DNA from 4 places in the Lysinibacillus phoenicis genome. Region 1 is predicted to be linked to each of the others. Evidence: riboswitches for the same ligand, from Rfam matches in the RefSeq annotation. Region 1 holds a riboswitch; each other region holds the start of a gene.

Region 1 (7,638 bases):
ATTGGCACATATGAAACATCTATTCAGCCATTTGAAGACTGCTGTACAATATTTACACCTGCCAGCCCAAAAACAAAGCCAAAGCTTGAAAAGGTAGAGCATTATGAAAGCTTCTCTGATTTTGATGAACTCATCGAGCGAGCAGTAAAAAATCGAGAGGTCTACATTTTCCCTAAAAAAGAAGAACAGCAACAAGATAAGTTTGCAGATCTATTATAAGGTATCTACAGCCGTTTCAAAGTCAATTTTGAGACGGCTTTTTTATGTTATTTTATCTATGCCATTAGAGGTACAATTTACCTCTAAAATTTTTGTATTAAAAATCTAATATCGCACATTCTATATTCACAAGGAGGTGAGAGACATGGCTTCAAACAACAACCGCAGTTCAAACCAGCTTGCAGTGCCTGGTGCACAACAAGCACTTGATCAAATGAAATACGAAATTGCACAAGAATTTGGTGTTCAATTAGGAGCTGAAGCTTCAGCTCGTGCCAACGGTTCCGTTGGTGGTGAAATCACTAAACGTCTTGTACAAATGGCAGAATCTCAATTAAAAGGTATGCCAAACAACAACCAATAAATGCTGACTAAGCATTTATAAACTTAAAACCAGTGACCGTAAAAAGGCACTGGTTTTAGTTTGTTTAAAAATCAACCATTTATGCGTGTCACAGACCTTAACGTATTTACTGTATGCTTAATATCTATACTTTCACAGATAGCTGAAATAACAGCAATACCATCTGCCCCAGCTTGAAATACGGCGTATGCATTGGTAGGGTTAATTCCACCAATCGCTACAATTGGTAATTCAGGATAGAAATTGTGAGCTTGCTGCAAAAAATTTGTACCACATGGTGATTGTGCATCCCGTTTTGAAGTTGTTGCAAAAATCGGACCAATACCTACATAATCTGCTTGATGGATAATGGCTGTTTCTAGTTCGTCCTGGGAATGCACAGAAACACCAAGAATCATATTACCAATTTTTTTACGTGCTATGCTAACATGTAAATCATCTTGTCCGATATGAACACCGTCCGCACCAAGTCGTAATGCAAGTTCGACATCATCATTGACAATAAAAGGAACGTTATATTGTTGACATAGTTTTTGACATTGACGTGCAAATTGTTCATAGGCAAATCCAGTTAATGCATGGGAACCTTTTTCTCGAAATTGAAACATGGTAATTCCAGCTTGCAACGCTCTCTCTAGTACATGAAGGGGATTCTGATGACTAACATTGCTTGTGCCCATAATAAAATAAAGTTGTAAATCCTCACGTTTCATAAATCAACACCTCACAGGAATCCTTATGCAGTTGATAAGCAAAATGATTTGTTGGTCCATAACCATGACCAATAGATAAATCATGTAAAATTGCTAATTGAATAAATTTTTTAGCTTCGATAATTGCCTTATCCATCGCAAAACCTTGACCAAGAAAAGCAGTGATTGCTGCTGAAAATGTGCAACCTGTGCCATGGGTATTGGACGTTTGAATACGTGGAGTTTGCATAGAAAAAGATTTACCGTTTTGAAAAAATACATAATCAATAGCAAAATTTGGATCTGCTAAATGGCCACCTTTAAGAATGACGCAATGTACACCTAATTGAAAAAAACCTTGAGCTACTTCACGTATATCTGAAACATCATGTATTTTTCTCCCTGTCAGAGCCTCTGCTTCAGGGATATTGGGGGTAACGATTGTAGCAAGTGGTAGTAGAGAAGAGCGCATTGCTTCAATAGCTTCTTGCAGTAATAAGCTTTCTCCACCCTTTGCAATCATTACTGGATCAACAATTAGTGGGATGTTTTGATTATGAATCATATGTGCGATAGCTTTAATAATATCAGAGGAATAAAGCATCCCTGTTTTAATTGCAGCAATTGAAAAATCTTCGATTAAAGCTTGAAATTGTTTTTCAACAAAGGAGTGATCAATAGGGAAAACTCCTGACACACCCATTGTATTTTGTGCTGTCAAAGCTGTAATTACTGAAGTACCAAACACCCCTAATTCCTGAAATGTTTTTAAATCAGCCTGTATGCCTGCACCGCCACCACTATCTGAGCCTGCAATCGTCGTTACAATATGCATGAAGCTTCACCATCCTTCGATAGGCGATAAAGAGCATTTAGTAAAGCTATTTGGAAATCACCAATATCTGATGTAAACGCTGACGCCAGTACCGCAGCTTTTTTATAGTAAGTTAATGTGTCCGCTAATTGTCGGTATGGATTATGGCCTGCAATATAGGCGGCACCGCAAATAGCACTAAGTAAACAGCCTGTCCCTGTTACCTCGGTCATTTGCATATTCCCGCCATTTATCCATTGGCTATCCACACCATCTGTTATAAAATCTCGTTCTCCTGTTATGATAACAATGCATTGATAATGTTGGGCTAATAAGATCGCCTCTTCTTCTAAAGCAATGGAGCCATTCCCACTATCGACACCTTTTTGTTGCCAGTCAACATTGGCTATTGCTGCTAGTTCCCCAACATTACAACGAATGACCGAAAAATGTACTTCCTCAAGCAAGTATCGTACCGTTTCTTTTCGATAAGTAGTGGCACCAGCACCGACAGGATCTAAAATGACTGGAATTCCAAGTTTATTGGCCATTTTGCCTGCTAACAACATAGATTCTTTAGTTCGATCATTGAGTGTACCGATGTTAATTAACAAGGCTTGAGCGAGTGCTACCATTTCCTCTACCTCACGGCTATCATCAGCCATAACCGGGGAAGCGCCTATTGCTAATAAACCATTTGCTTGGAAATTTGCTACCACATAATTTGTAATACAATGAATCAGTGGTTGCTGTTGACGGATTGTTTGAAATATCATCGTAGTCCTCCTTTATGGATGGACGTAAGCATGCAAAAAAGGCTCTTTTTGTGTAAAAATGCACGAAAAAGAGCCTTTCATCAATAGATGTTTATTGCTCCCTACGTCAGTATTAACTAACAGGTTCAAAGGGTCAGGTTTTACCTTCTCAACTCTTGACGAGTCCCCCTGCAATCTTGCTTTTAGTTGACCAAAATGTACCATACTTTTCAATTGTATTCAATAGCAAGTTTACCTATCGACAAAATGTGACCGATGCCATATAGCAGAGTATGATAGTTGTCATGACTTTTCCAAAATTAAGCGCAAACCATTGAAAATGCTGAAAAAAGAGTTTTATAATGTGTCATAGCAAAAGGGGGCATTTGCCATGAAGAGACAAGATTTAGTTGCACCAGAATGGTATAACATAACAGATGAAATTGAAAAATATGCTCAAGATACAACAAAAAATGCATTAATTATTTACGAGGAAAATAAGGATGTACAATTTATTACATATGCATATTTACTTGAAAGGGCAAATCAAGCTGCACACGTATTCACGATGCAAGGTTTATCAAAAGGTGATGTGATTTTAGTGATGGTACCTCGTTCAGTGGAAGCATATATTGTATATATTGCAGCATTGAAAGCTGGATTAACCATTATTCCGAGCTCAGAAATGCTAAGAACTAAAGACATTGAATATCGCATCAAGCATGCAAATGCTAAAGGAATTGTTGCTTACGAGCCTTATATTGATCAATTTGATCAGGTGAACAATTTACAAGGAATGCAACAATTTGTTATAGGGAAGGCCCATGAACCTTGGCAACCACTTTTAGAAAAAATGCGCATTCAACCTACAACTTACATAAGTTCTTCTCCAACAAAAAGTACAGATACTGCATTCTTAGCTTATACAAGTGGTACAACAGGAAACCCAAAAGCAGCTGTACATACTCATAGCTGGGGCTATGCACATTTACGAACAACAGCACCACACTGGTTAGGTGTGCAAGAAGATGATATTGTTTGGGCGACAGCAGCACCAGGTTGGCAAAAATGGATTTGGAGTCCGTTTCTAGCAACATTAGGGAGTGGTGCTACTGCATTTGTATATAAGGGGAAATTTGATGCATCTACCTATCTAAGGTTACTCGAAAAATTTAAAATAAATGTTTTATGTTGCACACCTACAGAATATCGTTTTATGGCAGCACTAGAACATTTACATGAATTCGATTTAACGGCACTTCGTCAAGCTGTATCAGCAGGAGAGCCTTTGAATAGCGAGGTCATTAACGTATTTTCGAAGACTTTCGATTTGCAAGTCCGAGATGGCTACGGTCAGACGGAAAACACATTACTTGTTGGCACAATGGTTGGAATGGAAGCTAGAATTGGTTCTATGGGAAAACCAACTCCTGGCAATAAGGTTGAAATTATAGACGATTTCGGTAACCCTGTTGCTGTTGGAGAAGTTGGCGATATTGCTGTTCATCGCACCACTCCCGCACTGTTTAAAAAATATTTAAATGACCCGGAACGAACAAATTTACAATTCCGTGGAGAGTGGTATATTACAGGTGATCGTGCTTATAAAGATCAAGATGGTTACTTTTGGTTTGAGGGTCGTGGAGATGATGTCATTATATCCTCTGGCTACACAATTGGGCCATTTGAGGTAGAAGATGCTTTGATGAAGCACCCAGCTGTAAAAGAAGCGGCTGTTATTGCGAGCCCAGATAAAGTTCGGGGAAATATTGTTAAAGCTTTTGTTGTACTTCGAAATGCTGAAAATGGTGATGAAGCACTTATTCGAACTCTTCAAGATCATGTGAAACTATTGACAGCACCTTATAAATATCCGCGTGCTATTGAATTTGTGGAAGAGCTACCGAAAACATCCTCGGGGAAAATTCGACGTGTTGAATTAAGACAGCAAGAAGCAAAACAACTACACTAATTATCATTTCCTAGGAAATAATGTCGAAAATCAAAGTTCAAGAATGGCAATGGACTTTGATTTTTTTTGTTTTTTTAGGTAAGGTATTATGAGGAAATAAATAGTATAAATCTTTTTGCATATAATTGCAAAAAAATGAAACAAAAAAGCTAGTCATTCGTATTACGTGTTAAGGAGGCGGAAAGACATGAATGTTAAAAGGTGGGTTGCTTTAGTAGTCGCAGGTGTTCTTTTATTATTTTCATTGGGGATTAACACCATTTTTGCTCTATTTAAAGCAGATTTCCTAGGTAATTTTGATAGTTTAATGGCAGGAAATAATTTAGATGTATATGAAAATGTAATTGAAGGAGATAATTTTGATAAGCGGATTGCTTATTTAAAGGTAGATGGAACAATTCAAGATATCGGCTCAAGTACATTATGGCAACCAGTTGCCTATGATCATCAATTTTTCCTAGAGCAATTGGATAATATTTTGTATGATGATTCAGTACAAGGCATTGTTTTAAGTGTCAATTCACCAGGTGGTGGCGTCAAAGAATCAGCAGATATTTATAAAAAGCTCTTAAAGATTAAAGAAGAACGTCAAATTCCGATTTATGTATCTATGGATTCTATGGCAGCATCAGGTGGATATTATATTTCAGCACCTGCAGATAAAATATTTGCGCATCGTGATACAATTACAGGATCGATTGGTGTTATTATGCAATCTATTAACTACCAAGCATTAGCTGAAAAAGTTGGTGTGAAATTTGAAACGTTTAAATCAGGTGAACATAAGGATATGCTAAGTCCAATGCGTGAAGTGACAGCAGAGGAACGTGCCATGATGCAAGATATGATTAATGAAACATATGAAGAATTTGTGGACATAGTAGAGCAAGGTCGTAATATGTCTGAAGCAGATGTGAAGAAAGTGGCAGATGGTCGTATTCTTGGTGGTACAAAAGCGCTTGAGGCAGGCTTAATTGATGAAATTGGGGATGAAGAAGCAGCTATCGCAGCGTTACGAGCAGATTATGGCCTTGAAGATGCTGCATTATTTGAGTATGCATATGATATGGGAGGCTGGCAATCATATGTTGGTATGAAAATTGGCTCCATATTTGGTCCATCTGCGGAAGAAAAGATGCTAATGAAAATTATGACGGACTACAGTGCGCCTAAAATGATGTATTTATATGGGGAATACTAAGGGGGAAGTACAATGACAAACAATGAAATTGTTATGCAGGGCTCACCCTCTATGGAAAATGGCTTTCTTATCAACACCCCAGAAAAATCGGCAAAGCCTACAAACTATGCGTTAAAAACCGCTGGCTTTTGGATTCGATTTTGGGCATTTTTATTAGATGGTTTCATAATATCTGCTGTAGGTGGAATACTTGTCAATCCTATCTTTTATCTAATGGATTGGTCCTTATCAGACACCGTTTGGTATGCGCCGATTTCTATTATCACGGCAATTCTCTATTATAGCTATTTTGTGCTAATGACAAAGTACTTTGGGCAAACATTAGGGAAAATGGTTTTTGGATTACGTGTTATTTCATTAAAACATGATAAGCTAACATGGTCAGATGTGTTATTCCGTGATTGGATTGGCCGCATTATTAATAATGTTTTTATGCCACTTTATATTTTGGTCGTCATTCTACCAGAAAACCAGGGTTTACATGATTATTTTGCAGATACAACCGTGGTACACGAAAAAGTCTTTATTGAAAAGGATGTCGTACCTATAGCTTCTTTGAATCAAGAAGAGATGATAGAAAATCAAGTGCAAGAGGAAAAACCTGAACTAGCCAAGCTAGAAGAAAAAAATGAATAGTAAGCAAGAGGCTGTCTCGAAATAATAGTGAGGCAGTCTTTCCTATTAATAGCACATTCTAATAAAGTAAGCTAACTTAGTTGCAATTAATTCCCTTCATTTAGTAATATTATGTACATATGATGATTAGGAGGCGTTTATATGGCACAAGTAACATTTAAAAATGGTCCTGTAACACTAGTAGGAAATGAAGTAAAGGTGGGCGATCAAGCTCCTGATTTTACAGTATTAGCGAATGACCTATCACCTGTAACATTAAAAGATTCAGAAGGGAAAATTCGTTTATTTAGTGTTGTACCATCATTAGATACTGGTGTATGTGATGCGCAAACACGCCGTTTCAATGAAGAAGCAGCTAATTTAGGCGATAATGTAGTCATTTATACAGTATCCGTAGATCTTCCATTTGCTCAGAAGCGTTGGTGTGGGGCAGCAGGTATTGATGCAGTTCAAACTGTTTCTGATCACCGCGACCTTTCATTTGGTGAAGCATATGGCGTGTACATTCAAGAATTACGTCTTCTGACACGTGCAGTTTTCGTTGTGGATGCAAATAATAAAGTGACATATGTTGAGTATGTACCTGAAGCTACAGATCATCCAAACTATGAAGCGGCCGTTGCAGCTGTTAAAGCACTAGCATAATGAGCTGCTTTTAGGCTAAGATAATACTAGACAAATGGGCTGTGACGTGTTTTGTCACGGCTCTTTTCTGTGTGAAAGGAAGTTATCTATGGAAAATATCGAGAAATTATTTGGTTTGCTTAATGAGCATGCCGAAAAAATCGAAAAAGAACACAATATAACACTGTTAGAGGGGTTACTAGATGGTCTAGAAGCATGGCTCGATGGTGAAGTTGATTTTTCACAACAGGGTGCGACAAAAGAGGATATTCGTAAAGCTATTCAAATCGCCATTTTAAAAGGAATGCGTAAAGGTTCGCAGCCAAATCATCAAATGACACCAGATACATTAGGTTTACTC
Region 2 (7,638 bases), 570 kb from region 1:
GTTTTGGCGTCATGACAAAAAAACTGGATGCCAAACGGAAAGAGGCGGAGAAGGATTTTGAACGTGCCAAGCAATTAAAGGAACATCTATTAGGTCAAATTGTTGGTGCCTTACCGCAACGTTCATCCTCTTTATTCACCTTGATTGCTGACAATACGGAAAATTTACATCAACTGACACAGGCACTTGAGGAGGAGTTTAGCTACTATAAGAAATGTATAGAGGAAGAACAGCAGCAATATGATGAAGCTTATAGTCTTCATCAAAAGGAGCAGGAATATTATCGACTAGCAAAAACAATAAATGAGCAGTTCGAAGAGCAAGCTAGTCGGCAGCAGAGACTGCAACTATTGTTAAAAGAACAGGATAGATACCGAGCAAAGGAGCAGGAGATTGTTTTAGCAGAACAAGCGGAGCGACTTGTGCCACTTGAACAACAATGTATTGATTTACGTGCTGAACTGAACTTAAAAGAACAAACATTTCAACAGGCTCAATTTAAACTTCAACAAACAAAAGAGCAGCTACAACGGGCACAAGAAAAGTATCAGATTGAAGAGGCGAAAGAGCCTGAACGTCAACAGATGTTGCAGCAGGAATTGCAATTACAGACTTTATTGCCTAAATTTGAAGCCTATGAAAACAATGTGCAGCAGCTGCAAATAGCAGAACAATATGTCGAAACAGCAAAACAGGCAGTAGCTGATAATCTTATGTTATTGGAGAAAGAACAAGGGCAGTTACAGCAATTTTCTCAAACGATGGAACAATATGAAAAACAGGTTGAGCCATATGAAAGCTACTTAGAGCAGTTACCGAAACTTCGTGAGCAGGTAGCATTAATAAAACAAGTAGACAAATACAAAGGGGCTGTAGAGTTAGCTAAGCAGGACGTAGCCACTTCTGACATTCACTATCAGGAGAGTAAAAAGGCTCTACAATTATTAGAGCAGCGTTGGTTGACAAGTCAGGCTAGTATTTTGGCTGAACAGTTGAAGGACGGGGAACCTTGCCCTGTATGTGGCAGTTTGACACACCAGAAAACACATAATGAGCAGCAGGAAATGATAGAGCTCTCTGAAGTCGAAGTGTTAAGGGCTAAGGCTTCTTTAGATGAGCGTAAGTACCTAGAAAAAGAAGCGCTCTTGTCATCTGCGCAACAGCTTTATCAAGAAACCTGTCAGCAACTAGAAGAGCAGCACATTACACAGCAAGACCATGCACAGCTCATCTCTACATTAAACAACATAGAGCAAGAGATTGCGACATTAAAAATTGTTCATCATCAATTAGCAGATATGCGATTAAAACTTAAGCAGCAACGTGAGAGAATAGAGCAGCTACGAACTAAACAGATGAACTTAGAGCAATATTTAGCTGAGCAGTTGAAAGAAATGACAAGACTGCAAGCAGTTCTTGAAGAACAGCTTAAACATATGCCAAACCATTTACCAACCTTGCAGCAATTACAGCAACAGCTTACAGATATCAGTAAACAAAAAATGGATTTGCAAAAAAGATGGCAAGAGAGTCAAGACGAATTGCATAGAGCGAAGGAAGCAACAAGTAATGCAAAATTGACGATGGAAATAGCCAAACAAACTTTTGAAGAATTACAACTCAAAATGAATGAAAAACGTCAGCAATTCTCAGCAAGCATGCAGGAGATAGGCTTTGACAGCTACGAGGAATATACAGCTGCCAAACGGAGTTTATTGCAAATAGAGACCCTTCGAAAAGCTTGTAGTGACTATGCTTTACAGGTACACACATTGCAAATCCAAATTACTGAAGGGGCTATGTATCTTCAAGGAAAAGAGCAACAAGATTTAGTGTCCATGGAAGCCAAAGTAGAACAACTTCGTATATCTTATGAGGAAGCATTTAAACGTTTACAACAGTTGAGAGGTTTTGCTCAAGCTTGCCAAGGTTTTATTGAAAGAGTAGAAGAAATAGCGAGGGAGCTTCATTTACTTGAGCAAGAAGCGGGAAGAGTAAAGGAGCTCTATGGATTATTAAACGGCCAAAATTCGAAAAAGCTATCTTTTGAGCGCTATATTCAAATTAATTACTTAGACCAAATTACTGAAGCTGCCAATATTCGCCTTTATCATTTATCAAATGGTCAATTTGAGCTCAGACGTTCAGATAGATTGGAAAAGCATGCGAAACAAAGCGGACTAGGTCTTGATGTCTACGATGCCTATACCGATCAACTACGAGATGTCAAAACATTATCGGGAGGCGAAAAATTTAATGCCTCATTAAGCCTTGCCTTAGGAATGGCAGATGTAATTCAAAGCTTCCAAGGTAATATTCATATTGAAACGATGTTTATTGATGAGGGCTTTGGTTCGCTTGATGAGGAATCATTAAATAAAGCAATCGATACATTAATTGATTTACAGGATTCTGGTCGCATGATTGGCGTAATCTCTCATGTGCCTGAATTAAAATCTGCAATGCCAGCGGTTTTACATGTAGAAAAGACATTAAATGGCCATAGTCAGACATACTTTGAAGTGAAATAAGTGAAAGGCGTATTTCCGAAATAGGGAATACGCCTTTGTTTTATTTTTTTCGAGAAGTGGCTGTAGGAGTTGTTCCTTTTTTTGCAGCCATTACTTTTTTGACGATAGGAATAACAATAGGTGCCAATTTTACAGCAGTTTTCACAACGTTTGATACTTTCATTAAAAAACAGCTCCTTTTACAATTATTACTACCTGTTTCGCTTAAAATTGAAACATTAACGTATTACTCGAACAGCCTGAATAATATTCCATATGACAATACCAAGTGAGACAATGGCATAAACGGCAAATGAAACTAACCAAACAACCATCACAGTATTATTACTTGACGTTGGATCTAATCTTAATGTAGAAAAAACAAAGACAATAAAAAATAGGATGCCAAAAACAAAAGGAATTAAATGAGAGACAAGTGCACGAATTGAATGTCTTTTTACATCACTATCTTTCGTTACAAAGTAAACAATTAATGGGACGATAAAAGGGGCGAAGAAAATACTAAGATAACTAAAGGCAGATAAAATTTTTTGGTTCTCCATAGTTGTACCTCCTTTTTTAATATTTACGCATGAAAAACGGCAAAGTTTCAAAAAAATAATGTATGGAAGAGGTTGTAATCATCCAATCCTTTGCGTACAATGGGATTGTTCAAATAAATTCAGATGTAACGACCACAAGGGGAGCTGATGATGTCAGCTGAGACTGGGCACGTAATGCCTTGACTCTTTGAACCTGTAAGTTAACACTTGCGTAGGGATGTGGATAGAAACCGACACTTGTACGATGTCAGGCTCTGTCCTGGCATCGTTTTTTCATTCTTTAGGAATAAAAAAGATGTCTGCATTTCTATTCCTGCTCTTGTATCCTACATCGGAACAAAGGAGAGAATATGTATGGACAAAAAAAGACTATTAATGCTTGTGGAGATTGCGATATTTGCAGCGATTGGCCTTGTGCTCGATCAAGTATCCTTTAAAGTATGGGCACAAGGTGGCTCTGTTAGTCTTGTCATGGTGCCTATTATGTTGATTGCATTTCGTTGGGGCTTAGTTGCTGGGCTAACAACGGGAGTACTTGTGGGTGTTATGCAAACCATGTTTGGTGCTTATATTGTGCACTGGCTTCAAGGATTATTGGATTATGGTGTTGCCTTTACAGTTGTAGGATTAGCAGCTGTTGTACGTGGACCTGTGTTGGATGCTGCAAAAAATATGAACAAAACGAAAATGGCACTTTACATTATCATAGGTACTGTTTTTGCAGGCTTTTTACGATACACAGCACATACAATTGCTGGAGCTGTATTTTTTGCAGAGTATGCGGGTGATCAAAATGCATGGATCTATTCTATCATTTATAATGGTACATATATGTTGCCAGCAACCATTTTAACGGCAATTGTAGGGGTGCTTTTATTCACAGCCGCTCCACAATTAATGCAAAGAAAAGCATAATAAAAGTTTCCTCAAATGATTTATTGTAAAAGGGTATAAAAGCTTTTCGTTCTATACTACTTGATGATATTCGCTTTCGCACAGAATCATTAGCAAAATTATCAACTTTTTTCAACAACAAGCAAGTCCCTTCACTCATGTGAAGGGACTTTTGGTCATGAATAGCTCTTTTAGCACTTTGCATTGTAGGAAAGCATACAATATTTAAAGCGTTTATCGTTATACGCATAAAAAGTTATGTTATATTAAAGAATAGATATTAGATGAAAGGGACGTTATAAATGATTGTAAAAACGCAAGAAGAGATTGAAGCTTTTAAAAAAATTGGACGCATTTGTGCCGAAATTCGTGAAGCCATGAAAGCAGCAACAAAACCAGGTGTTACAACACTTGAGCTAGATGAAATTGCTGGCCGCATGTTTGCAGAGGCTGGTGCTATTTCTGGACCTAAGGGGGAATATGATTTCCCAGGATATACATGTATTAGTGTCAATGAAGAAGTGGCACATGGTATTCCAGGAAAACGTGTTATTCAAGAAGGGGATATTGTGAATATCGATGTTTCTGGGTCTTTAAATGGATACTTTGCAGATACTGGCATTTCATTTGTTGTTGGTGAGGGTTATGAGGACAAAGAAAAACTATGCCGAGTTGCTAAAAGTGCTTTTGATCGAGCAATGACAAAGGTTAAAGCTGGGTCTAAATTAAATCAAATAGGTAAAGCGGTTGAACGAGAGGCGAATGCTAATGGTTTAACTGTTATTATGAATTTAACAGGACATGGCTTAGGTCAATCTTTACATGATGAGCCTAATCATATTTTAAATTATTATGATGCATGGGATTCTACGATTATGAAAGAAGGAATGGTGCTTGCTGTTGAGCCATTTATCTCAGCAAAAGCAGAGCATATTGTAGAAGCTGGTGATGGTTGGACATTTGTTACACCTGATAAATCGCTTGTAGCTCAAATTGAACATTCAGTTATTGTCACTAAAGATAAACCAATTATTTTAACTTCCTTAGATGAAGAATAGGATATAATTTAAAATCCTGCTAACCAATTTATTTTTGGTGGGCAGGATTTTTTTTAATAAATAAAATACCAACAAAGAGAACACCACATAAAAATAAGGCGGCAGTTGTTACAAGAAGCTCATCAAAACCATTATGTAAAGCGATTCCTAAATAAGCCCAAATAAAAACACTCGGATACATGGTATCAAAGTGATGAAAGCGGATATGTAGTGCAATAGCTCCACCAAGTGTCAGTAAAATTACTGCCCAAAGAGGAGTGCTAAGACCAAAGCCGTTCCAACCATAAGCCGTTAACGTAAAGCTACTATTCGTAATCAAGATAAATGTCATCCATGCAAAATAAATGGAGAAAGGAATACGACCTGACAACGCTTTGTCGTGAAGAGAGTACGTATTATACAACATAAATAAGTACAAGACCAAAAGCAAGGTGATGCCAAGAGAAACAATAAATAACTCATGATGCCATACATATATCGTTAAGGCTTGCAAAATATTTATGCAACTAAAGAGAGCAGACTGTTTCATAGATGTCTTTTTAATGTTCACCAATAACCAATAGCCAATTAATAAATAAATGACAATCCATATTGCATGACTAATATCAACTGGTGCAAATACTACAGAAAACCGATTAGAAATTTCTAGAGAAGATTGACCGTTTATTTTCATGAAAAAGGATAAAAAGGTTAGGATGAATGAGACAAGATAAGAGATTGTCATCAAGATAAACCGAGGCATGATTTCCTCTCCCTTCGTGTTTAGATTGTATAGGGAAAAGACAAATAAGTATAGTACTGTCACTTTTTTTATTATAACGGAAATTTCCAACAATGTATCGTGTTGTTTTGCTAATAATCACTACAATTTACCATCTCAATAGGCATCTATATTTTTCTTTAGTACAATGGGATTATCTACATAAAAGGAGTGAAGTTTCATTGGCACAAAATTTGAAAAATCTAGACTTATCGATTGAACTAGATAAAAAAATGTATAAAAAGAAATTAAAAGTACTCCAATATGAAATGTTAAATGCCCAACAGTTTTTATTAAAAAACAAAATTGGTTTAATTTTGGTATTTGAAGGAATGGATGCCGCTGGTAAAGGTGGCGCTATTAAACGACTAATTGAACGTGTCGATCCACGAGGTTATGTTGTACACCCTATTTCAGCTCCACAGCCTCATGAATTGCGCTATAACTATTTACAAAGATTCTGGAGAAAGTTACCGCAGCATGGGCAAATCGCTATTTTTGATCGTTCTTGGTATGGTCGTGTATTAGTAGAACGTATCGAAGGATTCGCATCAAAGGATGAATGGTCTCGTGCGTATGAAGAAATCAATAACTTCGAGAAAATTTTAACTGCAGGAGATTACATAATCATTAAGTTTTGGCTTCATGTATCAGATGAAGAACAATTAAAACGCTTTAAAGAACGGGAACAAAACCCTTATAAATCTTGGAAGCTAACAGACGAAGATTGGCGAAATCGTGAAAAAACACCACAGTATATTGAAGCGGCAAATGAAATGTTTGAAAAGACTGATAAAAAGGATGCTCCATGGATCTTAGTTGCTGGTGATGATAAAAAGCACGCCCGTGTACAGGTGCTGCAGGAAACCATTGCACATATTGAACGAGAGGCTCTAAAACGTGGTCTCCATTTAACAAATGTATTAGATAATGGCCAACTAGAGGATGCTGATTCGTCCAGTTTAGAAATTGGGGACGAGAAGTAAGAACCAAATTAAAATAATGAATTGTGCTGCTATGAAATAGGACATGAGTTGTTTTAGTTGTAGCAGCATCTTTTCTTACATACAATGAAATAAACTAAATGTTCAACCTTTGAAATGTAGCGAATGAAAACCATTTTTTAAGCTATGTTAAATTCAAAGTAGTGATGTTACCAGAATGATGAATGTACTGATATTTATTGGAAGGCTAGTGTGGAGAAATGGTGCTTAAAATTTGGAATCTATTAAGAAAAAAGGGTGGGAATGTGGTAACGATAAAGGGAGAAAAATGCTACATCCGCACATTCCAAGAAAAAGATGCACGAAGTTTAACGGGTCTCGTAAGCCGAAATAAATACTTTTGGTCTATTTACGAGCCACTACAAAGACCAGAATATTATACAATTGACGCTCAATATAAAAAAATTCAAGAAAGTCTCTATTTGATGGAGTCAAAGCGAGAATATACTTTTGGTATTTTTGAGCATGGTACAAACAATCTAATAGGACATATTGCACTTTATGCTGTAAAACGCTTACCATACTCAAGTGCATTTGTTGGCTATGCGATGGATGAAATTTATGTAGGGAAGGGAATCGTCACAGAGGCCGTAAATATGGTGGTACGATTCGCGTTCGATCAAATAGACCTACATCGTGTAGAGGCATATGTTTCTACTCAAAATGCACCTTCTATGCGCGTATTAGAGAAAGCAGGGTTTCAACAGGAAGGTCTGTTAAGAAAGCTGTTGTATATAAATGGTCAATGGGTAGATCATTTTATATATGCACGTTTAGAGGATGAATAATTAGAGAGGTGCCTATCTTTCGTTATGGAGAAAGATAGGCACCTTATTAGTTGTAAATCAA
Region 3 (7,638 bases), 1.5 Mb from region 1:
TACTTGATGTCCTGAATCTAACGCTACTTTAGTACCGCCTTTTACAACGATTTGATCAATTTTTCCTTCACCGTACAGGTTGAAATCTTTGTCCACATTAATTGTAAGTTTTTCTACATTAGACATTACCTCAAAAGAAGTAACTTTCCCTACTACATCCACTTTTGAAAGTGTTTGATCAGAAGATACATTAACTTTAGTACGTGCTAAATTAATATCAGCTGATTTCATATCTCTTAACGTTACATATAACCAATTTACCTTTTTTGTGACAATTGGTTTTAGCGTAATTGTATCACCCACTTCGACTTCATCGAGCGTTATGGCCTTCTTTACTCTGTTTGTAATGATCAACTGACCATCAACACTAACGTCTTGAATCTTTACATAGTCTGCATTTACAGTGAGGTCTCCAGAAATCTCTGCGTCACCACCGTCGAAATAGACAGATTTTTTGCTTGTCCCTGCTTTGTTTAATGTTAAAGCTGTAACGTCCGTAATTTGGCCGTTTTTTACGACAATAGTAGCTCGGGCGTTTGTTAAAGCTGTTTTGTTAGAAGTTTGAAAAAGAGATTTTAAATCTTTATGGACTCTAAATGTACCGTTCGATGTGATGACCGTATCTTTTGTTAGATTTCGGATAGTCACAGATTCACCAATGACTTTTTTTGTTGCTGCTACTTGAGTTTCATAGGAATTTACTTGATTTAAAGGTGTAGCGGCACTTGCGGAAGACACTGGTATTACTAGCGTCGCTGTAATAGCCGTGGCCATTAATGTTGATAGCGCTTTATTTTTCATGTAAGTCACTCCAATCAGGTTATTTATTAGTTAATATATCATATTTTTCTATAATTTAGAATTGGGGGAGGATGTTATACTATGAAGCTCTATTCAAATAAGTCATAAGTCCTTTCCTTTGTAAAATGAGTTATTGGCGAAATATCGGTATTTCTCTCTATTATTATGTAAAATTTCTACTTTATTCGATAAATATTTTATTGTGATACTATCTTCCATCCTTTATCATTATTATAAAAAAGGGGTGTTAGTGGTGAAAAAATCGAGGGGTATTGCATTAAAACTATCTTCCTTAATTATAGGATTATTTTTAGTATTATTTTTATCCTATACAGTGACCACGGGCATTATTATAAAAAAACAAAGTGTTGAAGACGCAGAGCATGGAACATTGCAAACGGCTGAATCTTCAGCAGCTATTATGAGTGAGCGTTTTAAGAAAGCCAATACAACATTACATACGACAAAGCGCATTATTGAAAGCATGGAGAAAAATAATACATTATCAGCTCAGGGCATCCTAGACATGATGAAAAGTAATTTAGCTAATAACGATGATTTACTTGGGGTTGGAGCTGTCTTTGAGCAAAATTCTATTATGCTGAAGCCGAATGATGAAGCTACTTTAGTGGATTCCAAAAATCGATTTGGCCCTTATTTAAGTAAAAATGGTAATGACATTACGACAGCTCTTATTGAAGGTGTCGATGATAAAAGTGTTTCTGAATGGTATTGGATACCAAAAGAAGAGGGACGCGCAGTTTTGACTGAACCGTATGATTATAATGTAAACGGACAAACTGTTTTAATGACAACCATTTCGGTGCCATTAGTCAATGCTTCTGGTTCATTTTTTGGTGTACTGACAGCAGATGTTTCTATAGATTTTTTAAATGAACTAACAGAATCGGTTGCACCAGAAGGTGGTTACGCAGCCATTATTACGAATAAAGGTATACTGACAGCCAATAGCTTTGGTAAAGAGCTAGATGGTCGCAATATGCAAGAGGATCCGACTTGGAAAAGTATAAGTAAGACAATGGAAAATGGCGAGCTAACAAATATGTACATTGATTCTAATCAGCTAAAGGAAAGGGCTTATAATGTCTTTGCTCCAATGATATTAGAGGATATTGATGAAACATGGACAGTTCAAGTCGTGTTACCCGAATCAAAAATACTAGAGACATATAATCACGTATTCGTATTTACGATTATTGCCTCCATTATTATGGTAATTTTAATGACAGCTGCAAGTGTGTTATTCATCTATAAACAGCTAAAGCCACTCAAGTTTTTACGTACATCTATCGAAACGGCAGCAGAGGGAGATTTAACCCAAAAGGTGGATGAGAAGTATATTAAGGCTGATGAAATTGGGGCAGTTGCATTAGCTTACAATAATATGCTAGATAAAACCAATGGTGCGATTCAAACCGTATTGAACTCTACTACATTATTAAACCAATCGTCCAATCAAGTACATGAGGCCTTTAATGAAATTGTAGCGTCTAGTCAAGAGGTGTCTGTTGCCATCAATGAAATTGCACAAGGCGCATCGAAGCAATCTGAGGATACGGAAGAAACGAATTATCGAATCATGGATTTATCTGAACAGATTGATGCCATTACAGCTCTTTCTAATGAAATGGATGAACTCTCTCATAAAACGAACGAAACAACAGAAAAGGGATTGTACGAGGTTGAAAGCTTACGTGAACGTAATATAGAGACAAATGAGATGAACGGTCGTATTCAACAACAAATCGAATCATTAGCCTCTCACATTGCGAATATTAATCATATCATTGCTTCGATCCAAAGCATTACTGAGCAAACTAATCTATTAGCTTTAAATGCAAGTATTGAGGCAGCACGTGCTGGTGAACATGGTAAAGGATTTGCTGTCGTTGCAGAGGAAGTAAGAAAGTTAGCCGAGCAATCTAAAAGTGAAACAGAAATTATTAAGAATACAGTAGAAAGCATCCTTGAAAATTCACAGCAAACAGTTGCTGTCATTGCATCTAATGCGGATTTAATGCAATCTCAAAATGAATCCGTACAAAGTACACAACTGGCATTTAAAGATAACAGTGATTTGTCACGTTCAATTGCAGCCTCTATTAGTGAATTAATGAGTAAGCTATCAAGTATGTTAGAGCATAAAAATCAAGCGATTATGGCCATCCAAAGCATATCAGCAATTTCAGAGGAAACGGCTGCCTCAGCTGAACAAGTAAGTGCATCTGCAATGGATCAACAAGCAGAGTTACAAAAAGTAGCCGAGTCTATACAAAATATGAACGATATTTCCAATGAACTGCAAGAAGTCGTGAATCGTTTTAAATTAGCGTAAAATGAAGGGCTGCCTAAACAAATAGGCAGTCTTTTTTTATTGGAAGAGACATTGACCTAGTAGAAATTCGGCACTACTATAAAAGAAGGGAAGGGGGTCATCGAAATGATGTATCTCGGAATGATTTTCTTTCAAATTGTTGCACCTATTTTAGTGTTACTTATAGTAGGTGCTATCTTACAAAAGAGATTTCGCTTTAATTTAAAAGCGTTGTCTCAGCTTATTACATATTGCTTTATGCCAGCAGCTGTTTTTGTAAATTTATATGAGACGAGTGTAGAGCTGTCTGTACTGGCAGAGGTCGGATTGTTTATTGTGCTTTTTATTGGGAGCCAAATGCTACTCAGTCACCTTTTTGCGAAGTGGCTTGGTTTAGTTAAAACAGAGGCAGCAGTTTTTAAAAATAGTGTTGTGCTCATTAACTCTGGGAACTATGGCATTCCGGTAGCTCAAATGATTTTTGTAACACAACCTATTGGTGTAGCGATTCAGGTCATCCTTGTAATCTTTCAAAATATGACAACTTATACATATGGTTTGTATAATTTAATTTCCTCTACCAAATCAGGAATGACGATTATTAAAGATTTTTTTAAAATGCCCATCATTCATGCGTTGATTATTGGTGTAGCCATGAACTATTTTAATATCGGTATTCCACAGTTTATTAAAATACCAATAGACCATGTAGCAGATGGCTTTATTGCTGTGGCACTAATCACGTTAGGTGCGCAATTATCGCAGCTTGAAATCAAATCTATGTTTAATAAAACGGTTTTCGTCAGCTGCTTCACACGTTTAATTGTCGGACCAGCCGTAGCTTTAGCCATTATTTTTTTATTGGGGTTAGATGGAGTTGTCGCTCAATCACTATTTATAGCCAGTGCTTTCCCGACATCCCGCAATAGCTCTAGTCTAGCATTGGAATACGATGTGGAATCGGCAACAGCTGCCCAAACTGTTTTATTTTCAACTATTGTCAGCTGTATAACGGTAACAATAGTGATTTATCTTGCGGACGTATTATTTGCTTAATCAATAGAATATTAAAAAATAATGAATGGAAAACTTCCATCTCATAGTAATATCTGCTACACTAGCATCAAACTAAATAGTATTAACTAGGGGAGTCTGATGAGTCAGGCTGAGAGGGAAACGCTTAGAGGTTTCTTGACCCTTTGGACCTGATCTGGCTCATACCAGCGTGGGAAAGTTAAGAAACTATTGCATAGTATGTGTATGCAATTTCAACCTTTACATTCGTGGCCGGATCCAAATAATTATTTTGGATTCGGCCTTTATTTATTTGTTAGGGTGAGCTAGATCCGGTCCTTGTAACAAAAAACATTTAAGGGAGAGAAGTAGCTCATGTCAGCAATTAGTGAAAAGAACATTACGATTATGTCTAGCTTTGAAGGAAGCAAAAAGGTGTATGTTGAAGGTTCCCGTCCGGATATTTTAGTACCAATGCGAGAAATTGCATTAAGTCCGACAACAGGAAGCTTTGGAAATGAAGAAAACGCCCCTATTCGAGTATATGATACGAGTGGTCCCTATACAGATCCATCTTATCAAGTAGATATTACAAAAGGTTTACCTGCCTTACGAAGTGGATGGATTCAAGAGCGAGGAGATGTAGAAGCATATGAGGGCCGCTCTATAAAACCGGAGGATAATGGTTTTCGTCGTGCAGATGATCCGCGTAATCATGAAAATGTCTTTCCTGAATTGGCAAGAAAGCCTTTACGAGCAAAAAAAGGGAGAAATGTAACGCAGCTGCATTATGCAAGACAGGGGATTATTACACCTGAAATGGAGTTTGTAGCGATACGTGAAAATATGGATCCAGAATTTGTCCGATCTGAAATTGCAGCTGGGCGCGCTATTATGCCTTCTAATATTAATCATCCAGAGGCGGAGCCAATGATCATCGGTCGTAACTTCCATGTGAAAATCAATGCCAATATTGGGAATTCCGCGGTATCGTCTTCTATAGCAGAAGAGGTTGAAAAAATGACATGGGCAACACGCTGGGGTGCTGATAATATTATGGATCTTTCAACAGGTAAGCATATTCATACAACGAGAGAATGGATTATTCGAAATGCAGCGGTACCAGTGGGGACAGTGCCAATTTATCAAGCATTGGAAAAGGTAAATGGCGTAGCAGAGGATTTAACGTGGGAAGTTTACCGTGATACGCTTATTGAGCAAGCCGAGCAGGGTGTAGATTATTTCACGATTCATGCAGGTGTACTATTACGCTATGTTCCCCTTACAGCTAATCGTGTAACGGGAATTGTATCTCGTGGTGGTTCTATTATGGCACAGTGGTGTTTATATCATCATCAAGAGAATTTCCTTTATACTCATTTTGAGGAAATCTGTGAAATTATGAAGACTTATGATGTTGCTTTTTCTTTAGGTGATGGCCTACGTCCAGGTTCAATTGCAGACGCCAATGATGAAGCCCAATTTGCAGAGCTTGAAACACTAGGTGAACTAACACAGATTGCGTGGAAACATGATGTTCAAGTGATGGTGGAGGGGCCAGGTCATGTACCGATGCATCTGATTAAAGAAAACATGGACAAGCAATTAGAAGTTTGTAAGGAGGCGCCTTTTTATACGTTAGGTCCACTTACAACGGATATTGCTCCAGGCTATGACCACATTACATCGGCTATTGGGGCAGCGATGATTGGCTGGTTTGGGACAGCAATGCTCTGCTATGTGACACCAAAGGAGCACCTTGGCTTACCTAATCGCGAGGATGTTCGAGTGGGAGTAATTACGTATAAAATAGCGGCACATGCGGCAGATTTAGCGAAGGGGCATCCTGGTGCACAACGCCGAGATGATGCACTATCAAAAGCACGTTTTGAATTCCGCTGGCGTGATCAATTCAATCTATCTCTCGATCCAGAAAGAGCGGTGGAGTATCATGATGAGACTTTGCCAGCAGAAGGAGCAAAAACAGCACACTTTTGCTCTATGTGTGGTCCTAAGTTCTGTAGTATGCGAATTTCACAAGATATTCGAAATTATGCTAAAGAAAAAGACTTGAATACGACAGAAGCGATCCATCGAGGTATGAAGGAAAAGGCAGAGGAATTTAAAAAAGCGGGTAGTCAGATTTATCAATAATGTAAAAAGGCTTGTGTTGTAGTATCGACACAAGCCTTTTGTGATTAAAAAACTCCATGTGAGTGAAAAATTCACATGGAGTAAAAATTGGATTTGGATATCAATAATAAGTGGAATATTAAACGTTTGTTGGTTGTTTTACATATGGGTTTGTAAGATCCATACCTTCTAATGAAAGACCCATTGCTTTTGCTACACCTTCACCATATGCTGGATCTGCTAAATAGCAGTGAAGGATGTGACGGCGCTTGATGAATTCTTCAACAGAAGCCATATCATTTGCCGTATTTTCAAATAGACGTTGTTGCTCTTCTGCCGTCATAAGTCGGAATAGTTTACCTGGTTGTTCAAAGTAATTGTTGTCGTCTTCACGGAAGTCGTGAATACCTGCATGACCATCGATACGTAATTCAGGCTCTTTATAGTCTAAGTTATGCTCCCATTCACCATAGCTATTTGGTTCATAACCTAGTGTTGAACCAAGGTTGCCATCAAAACGCATTGCACCATCACGGTGGAAAGTGCGGAATGGACATTTCGGTGCGTTAACAGGAAGCATATAGTGGTTAACACCGAGACGATAACGCTGTGCATCTGCATATGCAAAGATACGACCTTGTAACATTTTATCTGGTGAGAAGCTAATACCAGGAACAATATTAGACGGTGCAAATGCAGCTTGTTCAACTTCTGCAAAATAGTTGTCCGGGTTTTTGTTTAACTCAAACTCACCCACTGGAATTAATGGGAAGTCTTTTTTATACCATACCTTTGTTAAATCAAATGGGTTGTATGGTAGCTCGCGAGCTTGCTCTTCAGTCATTACCTGAATGTACATTTTCCATTTAGGGAAATCGCCTTTTTCGATTGCTTCATATAAATCACGTTGTGAAGATTCGCGGTCTTGACCAATGATGTCATTAGCTTCAGCGCCAGTTAAGTTTTTAATGCCTTGCTCTGTACGGAAGTGGAATTTAACCCAAACACGTTCATTATCAGCATTGATAAAGCTATACGTATGAGAACCAAAACCATGCATATTGCGGTAACCAGCTGGAATACCACGGTCAGACATTACGATTGTCACTTGGTGAAGTGCTTCTGGTAATGAAGTCCAGAAATCCCAGTTAGAATTAGCGTTTTTCATATTTGTACGTGGGTCACGTTTTACCACGTGGTTTAAATCTGTGAAGTGTAATGGGTCGCGGAAGAAGAATACAGGTGTATTATTACCTACTAAATCCCAGTTACCTTCTTCTGTATAGAATTTAAGAGCAAAGCCACGGATATCGCGCTCAGCATCTGCCGCACCACGTTCACCTGCAACTGTAGAG
Region 4 (7,638 bases), 2.0 Mb from region 1:
TGAAATAGAGGAAGCTAGTTTCTCTAGCAGTTTCGCCCAGGGGGCATTAAAAGCTTTACCTAAAGATAGTACTGTGCTATTCATTATCACAGATGGGTTAGAGCCAATTGAGGAATGGGAACAGCTGTTAAAAAGGTTACCACGATATGCAGGCGATGTTCGCATGTTGCAAATTGTAACCCAGGAGGAGCTTTCACCCAATTATTCCGGTGATGTCCGCCTCCTAGATCGTGAAACAGGTAAAGATGTCAATGTAACGATGTCCTCTAAAGTTCTAGAAACCTATCATGCAAGGCGATTATTACATGAAGAAGAGTTAGAGGCCATTTGTCGTCGCTTTGGCGTTCGAAAAATACAATTGAAAGTGGAAGATGGTTTTCAACATGCGATTTTCCAACAATTATTAAAAGCACATTGGATTAGGTGAGGTGAGCCGTATTGGGCTTTAGTCAAATTATATTTAGCTGGACGGCCATCATCCCGGTCATTGTCCTACTTTATTATTTCTTTCGTAAAAAGTATACAGATCAAACTGTCTCTTCAACTTTATTTTGGTCTGAAATTATGCAGGAAACCCGTGTATCGCCTTATTTAAAGCATTTACAAAAAAATGCTTTACTTTATTTACAGCTGCTTGCCTTATTGCTGCTTGTATTGGCACTCATGAATCCGTATGTTAAAAAATCTACGATTGTTGGTGCACAAACGATATTTATCGTTGATACTTCAGCTACGATGCTAGCAGGTAAAGATCAATCAACCTTTGATACACATAAACAGGAAATGTTGTCATTAATGAGCGAGCTAAATGGGAGACCTGTCACATTAATAACAACTGGTGCTACTCCACAAGCCGTTTTACAGCGAGAAACAAACACAAATGAAATTGAAAAAGCGATTAAAAATTTACAAGTAACCTATGAAACCGCAGAAATAAACAAGGCACTTGATGTTGCACAGGCATTTGTTGGTGATACGCCAACTTCTATTTATGTTTTTACAGATACACTTAATAAAAAACAATTACCGATGGACAAAGACTCAGTGAAATGGCTAGTAAGAGGGGCTCCAAAGGACTTAACAAACATCGCTATTACACGATTTGCTGCTACGACAGATGGACAGGTTACGATGGCACTTGTACAGCTACATAACGATACACCTGACGAGCAAAAGGTAACACTAGCTTTGCAAAATGCTGAAGGGAAAGAGGTTGTAGCAGAAAGTGTAGTTGTGCCTCCCAATGAAGCTATTACAAAAACATTCAAAAATTTACCTTTAACAAAGTCAATGACTGCACTTATCGATGCAAAAGATGATTATCAGGTAGATAATCAACAAACCGTTCTACTTCAAACCGAAACTTCAAAAATGGTTGTTGATCAAAGCATGCATCAGTTGATACAAAAAGGCTTTCAAACCGTGAGTAGTGGGGTGAAAATCGTTCCATCACTGCAAGTAGCAGACAATCTGGATGCGAATGTGATTACGAACCAAACGGCTTTATTGGAGAAAATGGAAAAGCCTCTTGTGTTATTTGGTCGTGATGATGCTGAAAAGATGGAAGTAAAGGGCACAATAAGTATTCAAAGTGACGCCTTATTTGCATTTAGTGAACTAAAGGATGTTTTTGTAACTGCTATTTATCCTGGATTTGCAGATTATCAAACTATTGCTTCTGTGGGGGATGAGCCTTTCATTCAACGTTCTCCGAAAGGGGATATCATTGTTTTAGCCGATATTGCTGATACAGATTGGCCATTACATCCATCATTCCCGCTATTTTTATGGAGTATTGAACAGCAATTATCAGAATCTGTTGGTTCCCTTGGTATTTTCACACCAAATGAGCAGCGTGCGGTTGCTTTAGCACAAGGAGACTGGAGTGTTTATTCACAAGAAGATGAGTTTCAATCATCTATCACGAATGGCATGCTAATTGCACCAAAACAACCAGGTATTTATATGGTTCGTTCAAATAATGAGGAAAAACATTTTATCGTGCAATTACAAGCACAAGAACGTGTCATTGAACAAGGGACAAGCTTTACCTTAGGTGACATCCCAGACAATGGGAAGGAAGAAATATCAAAGGCATCTTTCGTACCTTGGCTTATTATTATTATTTTAATATTGCTTGTTTCAGAGTGGGAGGTGCAACGACGTCGTGGATTTACGAATTGATTGGCCATTAGTATTGTTGCTATTACTTCCATTGTTCTTCTATTTTGGATGGACTTATTTTCGTGAAAGGCAGCGACTAAAAAAGAGTCATGTTGTTGTGCTTGCTATTCGCATAATCGCAGTAGGGTGCTTAGTTTTTGCGTTAGCTGGTCCCTATCTATTATTGCCCATAAAAGAAGAACAAATTGTGTATTTAATAGACCGTTCTGCTTCTATGAATGGTACAGAAGATGAGATGGTTCAGTTTATACAGGAAAGCCTACAATCGAAAAAGGATCAACAGCTTGCAGGGGTGTATTCTTTTTCTTCCACTTTACAAACAGAAGCCATATTATCAAAAACGCTAAAGGAAGTACCGAAGCTTACTGAAATAAAAGCAACCGATCAAACGAATATTGAACAAAGTCTCCAACTGGCAACTGGTATTGTTAATCCAAAAAAAGCAACTCGTTTTGTGCTATTAACTGATGCTAATGAGACAAAAGGAGATGTCTTAGAATTCGCTACAAGGTTAAAAGACTCTAACATTAGTGTAGATGTTGTACCTTTTAGTCAGCCTGTTGTGCATGATGTTTCGCTAAAAAGCTTTGTATCCCCTCAAGTTGCTTATGTAGGGGAGCAGCAACAATTAGTGACAGAGATTTATGCAACAGCAGCAGGTAAAGGTGAGCTGCTATTATATGAAAATGATGAGCTTATTCATCGTGAGTCTATTGAGCTTAATGAAGGTACGAATATGTTTACCTATAAGCACGCAGCGACTGCTGAAGGACTAGTAAAATATGAGGCTGTTGTACAAGTAGGACAGGATGCTATTTTTGAAAACAATAAGTTAACAAGTGTCACAATGGTGCAAAGTGAACCACATTTACTCATTGTCAATGGTTACGAAACAGCCTCACCTATCGCAGCAGCACTTGGTAGTCAATCCATAGCCTTTGATGTTATTGAGCCTAAAAGTTTACCAAATGAACTGTCCAGCTATTTGCAATATAATGCAATCATTTTTGACAATGTTCCTGGCCATTTAGTAGGTGAGGCAAAAATGAGTGTTATTGAGCAAGCTGTCAAAAACTTTGGTGTAGGTTTCACCATGGTTGGAGGGGAAAACAGTTTTGGTTTAGGGGGCTATTTCAAAACGCCAATTGAAACTTTATTACCTGTAGAAATGGAAATAAAGGGAAAAGAGCAACTACCTTCATTAGGATTAGTCATTGTACTCGATCGTTCTGGCAGTATGTCTGGGTCCAAGCTCGAGCTTGCTAAGGAAGCTGCTGCACGTTCAGTAGAAATGTTGCGCGATGAAGATACATTAGGATTTATCGCCTTTGATGATCGGCCATGGGAGATTATAGAGACAGCGCCTCTGAGTAGTAAAGAAGAAGCAGTAGATACGATTTTATCCGTTACACCAGGTGGTGGAACAGAGATTTATAGTTCACTTGCAAAAGCCTATGAAAATCTTGCAGATCTAAAGCTGCAACGTAAGCATATTATTCTCTTAACAGATGGGCAATCACAGTCAGGGAATTATGAAGATTTAATTGCTGATGGGAAAGAGAACGGTATCACATTATCGACTGTTGCGATTGGTCAAGATGCCGACGCAAACTTACTAGAAGCGCTAAGTGACATGGGCAGTGGTCGTTTCTACGATGTTATTGATGAGCAAACCATTCCTTCTATTTTATCTCGTGAAACAGCTATGATTTCCCGTACCTATATTGAGGATAACCCATTTTATCCAGCAATCTATAATGCGGCAGGTTGGAATACACTGTTTGCTAATGGTGTCCCTCAAATGAATGCATATATTGGGACAACAGCTAAACAAGGAGCTACCGTCATTGCAGAAAGTGAGAAGGAAGATCCTGTGTTAGCACAGTGGCAATACGGTCTAGGTAAAACATTCGCCTTTACATCCGATTCTACCGGAAAATGGACAGGAGATTGGGCAAGATGGCAGGATTGGGAGACATTTTGGCAAACACTTATTTCACAAATGCTTCCTAGTTATAATGATGTTGCCTACGATGTGAGATTGGAAACAGATGGTTCCTTTATGATTACGGATCCTACAAATGAAGCAGCATTTTTAGATATTGTAGCAGTTAATGAAGCAGGTGAAGAGCTAGAAACACAACTTGAAACCATTTCGACCTCTCAAGTTCGAGCTACTGTACAGGCTGAACCAGGATTAATTTTCTTCCGTATAGCTGATGAAAAGCAGGCCATATATCAAGCAGGACTAAGCGTTCCTTATAGTGCTGAATATGAACTACTTCCTGTAAATGAACATTTAGTAGAAGAATTAACCAAACAAACTGGTGGATCTGTCTTAAAGGAACCACAAGAAGTTTTCCGTGACTTTGCAAAAAAAGGAGCGGACCGTCAAAACATTGCCTCATGGCTTCTCCTAGCAGGCATGCTACTATTCTTTATTGATATTACAATAAGGCGTTTTGGCTGGAGCTTCCTCACAAAACCGAAGAAAAAAGAACAGCTCGTTGAGGAAAAACCTGTACAGGCAGAAGACACCAATGTTGCCCAATTATTAAAGGGTATGAAAAAAAGATCGTAATATAGTAGAAGCAGTACAAAACGAAACAGTTTTGTACTGCTTTTTTATATTCTTTGAGGTGAATGAAAAAGTAGTCCTCGATTGAGCGGTGAGGGCGAGTGCACTGCAAAGAAGTGTAACTGCTTATAGAGTTGAGGAAAACGCACCAAGAAGGGGGATCCTCGCTCCAAAAGTAAGGGAAAGCGCTCCAAGGAGTGTTGTATCCGCTCGAAAAGTAAGGGAAGCGCTCCAAGGAGACAGGTAACCGCTCCAAAAGTAAAGGAAAGCGCTCCAAGGAGTGGTGTATCCGCTCCAAAAGTAAGGGAAAGCGCTCCAAGAAGTGGTGTATCCGCTCATAAAGTGAAGGGAAGCGCTCCAAGGAGTGGTGTATCCGCTCGAAAAGTAAGGGAAAGCGCTCCAAGGAGACAGGTCTCCGCTCGAAAGTAAGGAGAAGCGCTCCAAGGAGTGGTGTATCCGCTCATAAAGTAAGGAAAGCGCTCCAAGGAGACAGGTAACCGCTCCAAAAGTAAGGAAAGCGCTCCAAGGAGACAGGTAACCGCTCCAAAAGTAAGAGAAAGCGCTCCAAGGAGACAGGTAACCGCTCATAAAGTGAAGGAAAGCGCTCCAAAGAGACAGGTAACCGCTCGAAAAGTAAGGAGAAGCGCTCCAAGGGGTGGTGTATTCGCTCATAAAGTGAGGGAAAGCGCTCCAAAGAGACAGGTATCCGCTCCAAAAGCAAATGTCCCCGCTCTAAAAGAACAAACAAAGTTATCATCAGATATAATGGAATTTCTCCATCTAATACTATATAAAAACACAGAACCCGTTCACTCAATAAAGTGAAGAATTAAAGCTCTTTACTAGGACGGTCTTCCGCAAACTGTTAGCAATCACTACGCCTAAAAGAGCACCTATAGTACTGGATGTTAAAAAGGCTGGCATGAAGAATAAGGCAGCTACGGAGGTCCCCATTAGTAACTTTGCATAAGGTACAGCGATCAGTGAAGCAAGAATTCCTGTTCCAATGATTTCGCCAATGCCAGCTAACCACATTTTACTGCTGTATTTATAAGCGAGGGCAGCACATAATGCGCCAATAACACTGCCAGGGATCGCTAATAATGATCCTGTCCCTGTAAGGATTCGAATGATGGCAGTAACAAAGGCAATTAGGACTGTAGGAACTGGTCCTAATAGAATTGCACCTACCACGTTAATTGCATGCTGGATGGGAAAGGCACGTGCAATTCCTGTCGGGATGGAGACAAAGGTAGAGCCTGCTACGGCAATAGCTACTAATAAAGCCATGACCGTTAATTTACGAATTGACATCAAGTTCACTCCTTTTGATAAAGTTTCACTAGGGAAATAAAAAGGCCGCTACCTAAAAACAATAGGAAGCGGCCTCGCGTATACAATGATAATAGCAAGTAGCGCCACTTCCCTCCGCTAGTATGAACTAGATCAGGTTCAAAGGGTCCGTATCTAAACATATACGTCTCAGCCTTTTAAAGACTCCCCTAGTGGTTAATTTTATTTAATTAGTTTACCAACATTAATGTAACATACTGCTAAAAATAGTCAATGATTTTTCAGACTACTTTGTATCTGGATGCATTAAATGAGGTGCTTTTTTCAATGTCCAGACAAGAGCAAGGAAGAAACATGCTAATAATATGATGGAGCCAAAAATATACGGGCTGTTCATATTCCAGTCGAATAATAGACCTGCTAATGCTGGTCCAATCATATTACCAAGACTCATATAAGCATTATTCAAGCCTGCAGCAAATCCCTGTTCTTTCTCTGCAAGCTTTGAGATTAGCGTATTAACAGCTGGTCGAATTAGTGTTGTTGCTGTAGAGAAAATAGTTGCTACAACTAATATAAGGGCAAAGCCAGAAACGAATAATATTAAGAAAATAGCAACGGATGCAATAAATAAATTGACTAATACGACTTTCATTTCACCAAAACGATTAAATAGTGGTGTAATAATAAACATTTGTACAACGACCCCAAAAGCACCACCGACAACTAAAATAATCGCGATATCTACGGGTGTGTAATTAAACTTTTCTGTCACGAATAAGGACAAAGTCGTTTGGAAATTAGCAATGCCGAACGAGAACACGAGCATAATTATGAGCATAACAAAATAAGGCATATGTATGGAACGAGCCATTTGCTTCGCCAGATTGTCTTGCTTTTGTTTCTGCTGAGCAGTGTTTGGTTTGGTAGAAGGTAATAAAAAGTAAGATAAAATAGATGCTACAATGGCAGCAGCTCCAGCTGTGAAAAATGGGAAGTGTAAGCTTACCTTTGCCAAAAAGCCACCAATACCAGGTCCTATCATAAAACCAAGAGACATAGCAGCACCTAACATACCCATTCCTTTCCCACGTTCTTCATAGGTTGTGACGTCGGCTACAAAAGCCATAATAGGAGGTGCAACAAATGCAGAACCAAGACCACCTAAAAAGCGTGCTAGAAAGAGCATCCATACGTCTGTAGCAAGGCCAAAGCCGATTTGTGCAAGACCTGTCACGATAAGACCGAAAATAATTAAATTTTTTCGACCATACTGATCCGAAAGATTCCCAGCAATTGGAGAAAATACGAATTGAGCTAAGGCGAACGTTGCAATAAGCATACCTAGAACTTGTCCTGCTGCACCGAATATTTTTAAGTACTCAGGCATGACAGGAATAATAATCCCAATACTCCCCATTGCGATAAACATGTTAAACATTAAAATATACAAAGCCGCCTTATTGGACTTCTGCTGGGTCATCGAATAAACCCCCTTTTTTTGTAATCAAATATAGTACAGTCTATCATAAAGAATTATCGCTTGGCTATTAGTTAAGATTATTGAAGTGGTTCGATATTTA

What was found. Region 1 has a riboswitch for thiamine pyrophosphate ahead of thiM (hydroxyethylthiazole kinase). Riboswitches for the same ligand answer to the same signal wherever they lie in the genome.
Region 2: it holds a riboswitch for thiamine pyrophosphate, as region 1 does, so the genes downstream of both, thiT (energy-coupled thiamine transporter ThiT) here and thiM (hydroxyethylthiazole kinase) in region 1, are expected to answer to the same signal.
Region 3: it holds a riboswitch for thiamine pyrophosphate, as region 1 does, so the genes downstream of both, thiC (phosphomethylpyrimidine synthase ThiC) here and thiM (hydroxyethylthiazole kinase) in region 1, are expected to answer to the same signal.
Region 4: it holds a riboswitch for thiamine pyrophosphate, as region 1 does, so the genes downstream of both, thiW (energy coupling factor transporter S component ThiW) here and thiM (hydroxyethylthiazole kinase) in region 1, are expected to answer to the same signal.

Annotation. Positions count from the first base shown of each region.
Region 1 covers NZ_JBDFMP010000002.1:4,028,472-4,036,109, forward strand. Annotated here, with positions in the region: gene thiI (tRNA uracil 4-sulfurtransferase ThiI) at 1-219, shown strand, start outside; gene ABC382_RS21640 (alpha/beta-type small acid-soluble spore protein) at 365-583, shown strand; gene thiE (thiamine phosphate synthase) at 655-1,296, opposite strand; gene thiD (bifunctional hydroxymethylpyrimidine kinase/phosphomethylpyrimidine kinase) at 1,286-2,110, opposite strand; gene thiM (hydroxyethylthiazole kinase) at 2,098-2,865, opposite strand; TPP riboswitch at 2,947-3,045, opposite strand; gene mbcS (acyl-CoA synthetase MbcS) at 3,236-4,816, shown strand; gene sppA (signal peptide peptidase SppA) at 5,004-6,017, shown strand; gene ABC382_RS21670 (RDD family protein) at 6,030-6,653, shown strand; gene tpx (thiol peroxidase) at 6,795-7,298, shown strand; gene ABC382_RS21680 (class I SAM-dependent methyltransferase) at 7,387-7,638, shown strand, end outside.
Region 2 covers NZ_JBDFMP010000002.1:3,455,857-3,463,494, forward strand. Annotated here, with positions in the region: gene ABC382_RS18675 (SMC family ATPase) at 1-2,531, shown strand, start outside; gene ABC382_RS18680 (hypothetical protein) at 2,572-2,694, opposite strand; gene ABC382_RS18685 (magnetosome magnetite crystal formation protein family) at 2,750-3,073, opposite strand; TPP riboswitch at 3,201-3,308, shown strand; gene thiT (energy-coupled thiamine transporter ThiT) at 3,428-3,988, shown strand; gene map (type I methionyl aminopeptidase) at 4,270-5,025, shown strand; gene ABC382_RS18700 (hypothetical protein) at 5,054-5,767, opposite strand; gene ABC382_RS18705 (polyphosphate kinase 2 family protein) at 5,968-6,771, shown strand; gene ABC382_RS18710 (GNAT family N-acetyltransferase) at 6,990-7,577, shown strand.
Region 3 covers NZ_JBDFMP010000002.1:2,569,239-2,576,876, reverse strand. Annotated here, with positions in the region: gene ABC382_RS14280 (S-layer protein) at 1-801, opposite strand, end outside; gene ABC382_RS14275 (methyl-accepting chemotaxis protein) at 1,055-3,157, shown strand; gene ABC382_RS14270 (AEC family transporter) at 3,263-4,192, shown strand; TPP riboswitch at 4,271-4,385, shown strand; gene thiC (phosphomethylpyrimidine synthase ThiC) at 4,526-6,304, shown strand; gene ABC382_RS14260 (catalase) at 6,423-7,638, opposite strand, start outside.
Region 4 covers NZ_JBDFMP010000002.1:1,988,902-1,996,539, reverse strand. Annotated here, with positions in the region: gene ABC382_RS11600 (DUF58 domain-containing protein) at 1-427, shown strand, start outside; gene ABC382_RS11595 (vWA domain-containing protein) at 439-2,184, shown strand; gene ABC382_RS11590 (VWA domain-containing protein) at 2,168-4,765, shown strand; gene thiW (energy coupling factor transporter S component ThiW) at 5,576-6,076, opposite strand; TPP riboswitch at 6,169-6,276, opposite strand; gene ABC382_RS11580 (MFS transporter) at 6,342-7,538, opposite strand.